One region of the Klebsiella quasivariicola genome, then DNA from elsewhere that is predicted to be linked to it. Evidence: predicted binding sites of a transcription regulator. Region 1 holds the regulator's gene; the other holds the start of a gene.
What was found. Region 1 encodes Fur, which represses iron uptake genes when iron is present. Its sites were predicted from a motif close to ATAATAATGAGAACNACTATCAA; they were not measured.
Positions count from the first base shown of each region.

Region 2: a site for Fur is predicted at 1,706-1,728, ahead of B8P98_RS10860 (TonB-dependent siderophore receptor). Genes of this name have one in related genera too.

Region 1 covers NZ_CP022823.1:3,981,578-3,984,690, forward strand. Annotated here, with positions in the region: gene fldA (flavodoxin FldA) at 88-618, shown strand; gene fur (ferric iron uptake transcriptional regulator) at 910-1,362, shown strand; gene tcuR (tricarballylate utilization LysR family transcriptional regulator TcuR) at 1,489-2,415, shown strand; gene tcuA (FAD-dependent tricarballylate dehydrogenase TcuA) at 2,513-3,113, shown strand, end outside.
Region 2 covers NZ_CP022823.1:2,168,291-2,171,403, forward strand. Annotated here, with positions in the region: gene B8P98_RS10860 (TonB-dependent siderophore receptor) at 1-1,628, opposite strand, end outside; gene B8P98_RS10865 (alpha,alpha-trehalase) at 1,882-3,113, opposite strand, start outside.

The DNA.
Region 1 (3,113 bases):
GCCCTTGCCTGTTCTGCTATGATTGCCGTTATCTATGGGCATCGCGTCCCTACCACATCATTTAAGTTTCAAGAGGTTATTTTACTCATGGCAATCATCGGCATCTTTTTTGGCAGCGACACCGGCAACACCGAAAATATTGCAAAAATGATTCAAAAGCAGCTTGGTAAAGATGTTGCTGATGTTCACGACATTGCCAAAAGCAGCAAAGAAGACCTGGAAGCCCACGACATCCTGCTGCTCGGCATCCCGACCTGGTACTACGGGGAAGCGCAGTGTGACTGGGACGACTTCTTCCCGACGCTGGAAGAGATCGACTTTAATGGCAAACTGGTGGCGCTGTTCGGCTGCGGCGACCAGGAAGACTACGCAGAATACTTCTGCGACGCGCTGGGCACCATCCGCGACATCATTGAGCCACGCGGCGCGACCATCGTCGGTCACTGGCCGACGGCCGGGTATCATTTTGAGGCTTCCAAAGGCCTGGCGGATGACGACCACTTCGTCGGCCTCGCCATCGATGAAGACCGCCAGCCGGAGCTGACCAACGAGCGCGTGGAGAAGTGGGTGAAGCAGGTTGCCGAAGAGCTGCACCTTGAAGAAATCAAAAACGCCTGATGATTAAGCGGCGTAACTATTGAGTTGCGTCGCATTAATAGACAAAAGCAATCAAACTAATAGCTACAAGTTTTTAACTTTTAATCACATATCTGTACAATGTCCTCTGATTCTACGAGGCACGTGACGCAGTTTGTAGCTGGTGCCTCGTTTTTGACAGCAAACCAGGCCTGATGCTTGCAGTTTTCATTTACCAGTGGCAGTTCTATAATGAGACGCATTACGTCGGGTTAATTTCTGTATGACTTCCGTTGAAGGAAGTAGATCGTTTAGCAACAGGACAGATTCCGCATGACTGACAACAATACCGCATTAAAGAAGGCTGGCCTGAAAGTCACACTTCCTCGACTGAAAATCCTCGAAGTGCTGCAGGAACCGGATAACCATCATGTCAGTGCGGAAGACTTATATAAACGCCTGATCGACATGGGCGAAGAGATTGGTCTGGCGACCGTTTACCGCGTCCTTAACCAGTTTGATGACGCCGGTATCGTGACTCGTCATAATTTTGAAGGCGGAAAATCCGTTTTCGAACTGACCCAGCAGCATCACCACGATCACCTGATCTGCCTCGACTGCGGCAAAGTGATCGAATTCAGTGATGACTCTATTGAAGCGCGCCAGCGTGAAATCGCTTCCCGTCACGGCATCCGCCTGACCAACCACAGTCTGTATCTGTACGGTCACTGTGCGGAAGGGGATTGCCGCGAGGACGAACACGCCCACGACGCAGTGGAAAAGTAATTCCCCGCGTCGTCTGCTCTGAAAAGCCAACCTGCCGGTTGGCTTTTTTATGGGCGCTTCTGCCGCGCTTCCCGCTCAGTCCCCTGGGATAACCTTCCTCGTCCCCGCTTTGTCCGGAGAGTTGATATGGAACTTCGCCAGCTACGCTACTTTGTGCGCATTGTGGAAACCGGCAGCATGGGGCGCGCTGCGCTCGATCTCAATATCGGCGTCTCGGCGCTTAGCCAGCAGATCGCGCGCCTGGAAAACGAACTGGCCATTCGCCTGCTGCAGCGGACCTCCCGCGGGGTCACGCCCACCAGCGCGGGCCTTGCTTTCTACTCCCAGGCGCAGCTGGCGCTGCGCCATGCCGATGATGCCATCCTCGCCGCCCGCGAGGCGCGCCTGTCGGGCCACGTCAGCGTTGGCATGGCCCCCAGCACCGCCTCCGTTCTCGGCGTTCCGTTCATCAATGCGATGCGCGAAAGCTACCCCGACGTGCGCCTGCATCTGGTGGAAAGCCTTTCCGGCAATCTGGAACGGATGATCAACACTCGCCAGCTCGATTTTGCTATCGTTTTCCAGCAGGAGAAGATCCTGCGCTGGAGCGCCAGACCGCTGCTGGAAGAGCGCCTGTTCCTGATTGGCAGCCATGCGCTGTTAGCCCCCCTGCAGGATGACCATATCACCCCCGACCAGCTCGCCACCCTGCCGCTGATTATGCCAAGCCAGGGCCACGGCCTGCGCGGCCGGCTGGAGGCGGTTTGCCAGCAGCATCATCTCAGCGTTGAGGTGGTGGCGGAGATTGACGGCCTGGCCCTGCTGATGCAGGCCGTGCGCAGCGGACTGGGCGCCACTCTTCAGCCCGGGGCCGCCATCTCCCATCTCGACCATCAGGCGCTAAGAGTGATCGGCGTCGCCAATCCGGTGCTGAGTCGCCCCAACTTTCTGGTCAGCCTGTCCGATGATGAGCTCACCCCGGCAGGGCTTGCCGCACGGGTAATACTGAGCAAAGTCATGCGTCAGCTGGTGGAGTCTGGCCGCTGGCCGGGCGCTACCCTTTACACCAACTAAACCCCTCTTTAGCACTACGCCATAGCGCTCTGTCGCCGTTACCGCCTACATTCCCATTACAAATTTAACAATTAATTAAATTGTAAGGGAGCCGATAATGGTGGATGTACTGGTGATTGGCGGCGGCAATGCCGCGCTATGCGCCGCCTTAACCGCCCGGGAGGCCGGCGCCTCGGTGCTGCTGCTGGAGGCGGCGCCGCGGGAGTGGCGCGGCGGCAACTCGCAGCACACCCGTAACCTGCGCTGTATGCACGATGCGCCGCAGGACGTGCTGGTCGACAGCTATCCGGAAGAAGAGTATTGGCAGGATCTGCTGCGCGTCACCGAGGGGAACACCAACGAAGCGCTGGCCCGGCTGGTGATCCGTACCTCGTCACAGTGCCGCGACTGGATGCGCCAGCATGGGGTTAACTTTCAGCCGCCGCTCTCGGGCGCTCTGCACGTTGCCCGCACCAACGCCTTTTTTATGGGCGGCGGCAAAGCGCTGGTCAATGCCTATTACCGCAGCGCGGAGCAGATGGGGGTGCAGATCCGCTACAACACGCCGGTGCAGGCCCTGGAACTGCGCAACGGGGAATTTGTTGCCGCGCTGGCAGGCGAGGAACGGATTGTCGCGAAAAGCTGCGTCCTCGCCGCCGGCGGATTTGAATCCAACCGCGAATGGCTGCGCGAGGCCTGGGGGCAGAACGATCGTGGCG
Region 2 (3,113 bases), 1.8 Mb from region 1:
CGGGTGGCGACATCCTTTTGCGTCAGGTCGTAAATCGCAATGCTATAGAGGTCGCGGCTGCCCGGCGGCTGGAACTTCAGGCCGGCTTCAACCTGCTCGGCGGTGGTCGGCTTCAATGGTTTGCCGTCCGCGCCCGGCAGCATCGCCGGGGTAATCGCCTGGCTGTAGCTCAGGTAGGGCGAAAGACCGTTGTCCAGAGCGTACAACAGCGAGGCGCGGCCGCTGATATGGTCGTCTGAACGACGGTTTGAGGTGCCTAAGGTATCACTGACCTGCCGGGAAACGATGCGGTCGTAGCGTGCGGAAACATCCACATGCCAGCGGTTCCAGGCCATCTCATCCTGCAGGTACAGCCCGGTCTGGTAGTAGCGGCGATTATTGTTATCGCTGTAGGTAACGGTATGGCCGGTCTGCGCGGTATAGCCGCTAAACGGGTTTAGCGGCGCCGCCCCGCCGGCGCCGGTCCACAGGTCGTTACGGAAGCGATGATATTCGGCGCCGAGGATCAGGGTATGCGCCAGGTCGCCAGTATTGAAATCGGCGCGCAGGCGGTTATCGGTTGACCAGCCGTCCAGCGAACCGCGCGAACCGCTGTAGCCGCGGGCCAGCATGTCGCTGTCATCTATCCAGCCGACCTGGTAGACCTGATCGAGGGAGACGTTGGTATGGGTGTAGCTCCCGGCGGAATAGACCGACCAGACGTCGGTGAACTGGTGGTCAAACTCATAGCTGTAGATCTGCTGGCGCCGCTGATAGCCATCTCCCGGATCGCCTTCGTTGGTGCTGGGGGAGAGCTTACGGCCATTGTGGGCGTAGCGAGTGCCCTCCAGTGGCAAAGAGCCGTGGTAGCCGCCGGAGGGATCTTTTTGCAGATAGGCGCGCAGCAGCAGCGAGGTATCGCTGTCCGGCTGCCACAGCAGGGAAGGCGAAATCGCGTAGCGCTCTTCGCGGGTATGGTCATACTGCGTGTCGCTGCTGCGGGTCATCCCGATCAGCCGCCATGCCCACTGCTCGTTGATGGCGTCGGTGTAATCGAAGGCTGCGCCTTTGGTATTTTGCGTACCGCCGGTCAGACGGACGTGGCCCTGCTGGCTGAACTGCGGGCGTTTGGAGGTCAGGTTGACCACGCCGCCCGGCACGCTCTGCCCGTAGAGCGCGGAGGAGGGGCCGCGGATCACATCCACGCGTTCGATAAACCATGGGTCGATTTGCACAACGTTATGGCTGCCGCCGTCGCTCATCAGGCGCATGCCGTCGAGGAACAGGTTATCGACATCGCCGCCGTGGTAGCCGCGCAGGGAGATAGCGTCGAACCGGGTCGCGCCGCCGCCGAAGCTGGAGTAAACCCCCGGGGTATATTCCAGCGCCTGGCTGATGGTATTCGCCCCCTGGTCCGCCATCTGCTGGCGGGTGACCACCGACACCGACTGGGCGGTGGTGATTAACGGCTGGTCGGTTTTCGTCGCCCCGAGCGAAGTGCTGGCGCTGTAGCCTTCAGTCGGCGCGCTGGCAGACGCCGGTGGGCTGGCAGTGACCACCACCGTCTCTTCGGCTTGCGCGGTGAAGGGAAGGGCGACCACGAGGGCGTACAGCAGCCCCGGGCGTTTTCGGGAAATAGCCACGTTCATAAGATCATCCTGAACCAACGCGGTCTGGTACTCCTGTACGCCGCCGCGTGAAAAACGAATCTGTCATTATTCGTTAAAAAGTAATGCGAATTATTATTGTTTGTATTTATGTGATCAAGCGAAAAGGTGAACGGTCCTGGGCGATGGAGTGGGACAGGTGTTTCCCGCGCGCCGCAGAGCGGGGCTGCTGTCAGCAGGGAGATGACTTCCCCCCTACCGAATTTGGTAGGGGGAGCGGCGGGCCGGAAAAGCGTCAGGAGCCGGTCTTTTGCGCGGCCGCCGGCGCCGGGTCGTTGGCGGCGGGCTGGCTCTGCGCGGAAGGAGACGCCGCCGGGCGCGTGGCGGGCAGGGCGTCACAGGGTTTCTCCTGCGGACAGATCAGATCCAGCATCATCAGGGTGACGCCATTGGTCCAGCCAAAGCCATCCTGTAGCGGATATTCCCCACCGCCGCCGCCGGTGCCGGTCGAGCTGACGTCATACTTCTCCACCAGCTTTTGCTTGCTGTCATAGGTATGCTGAACGTTGCTCAGGAAGCGCCAGCTGACCTCCATGGCGATCTTTTGTTGGCCGTAGTTTTGCAGGCCCTCGACCGCCACCCACTGCAGCGGCGCCCAGCCGTTCGGGGCGTCCCACTGCTGGCCGCTGTTGACGGTGGTGGTGGTCAGTCCACCGGGTTTGAGCAGGCGCGACTCAGCGGCGGCGGCCACTTTCGTCGCCCGCTCGCGTGACGCCGCATTGACGTACAGCGGGAACAGCGCCGCCGCGGTCAGCTGATTGCGCACCTTGTGGGTTTTCAGATCGTAGTCGGCGTACCATCCCTCTTTATCATTCCACAGATATTTCTCGATGGCCTGCTGGCGGGCGTTAGCCAGCGCATCGTACTGCGTAGCGCCAGCGCTGTCCCCCGCTGCCCTGCTGGCGCGGGCGAGGGTTTTCTCCAGATGGAACATCAGGGCATTGAGATCGACCGGGACAATCGAGGTGGTGCGAATGGTGGCGAGCTGCTGCGGATTATCCATCCAGCGGGAGCTGAAATCCCAGCCGGAGGCGGCGGCGGAGCGCAGGTCGCGATAGATCTCGGTTGCCGGACGATTCGGGTTGCTTTTGGCGGTTTTGACGTCGTCAAGCCAGGACTCGGGACGCGGGGTGTCGTTATCGTCCCAGTAGCGGTTGAGCAGCGCGCCATCCGCCATCCGCACCGCCCGTTTGTCGGTGCTGCCGGGGGCCAGCGCGTCCGCCCCGGCCATCCAGTAGCGATACTCTTTCTCCAGCTGCGGCTGGTAAGTTTTCAGCACCTGGTCGCCATCGTGCGTCGCCAGCAGGCTTACCATAAAGGAGAAGAAGGGGGGCTGCGAACGGCTGAGGTAATAGGTGCGGTTGCCGTTGGGGATATGGCCCCAGGTATCAATTTCCGCGGCGAAGTTGGCGACCATATCCTCGACTTTATCCCAGTGACCGCTTTCGGCAAGACCCAGCATGGTGA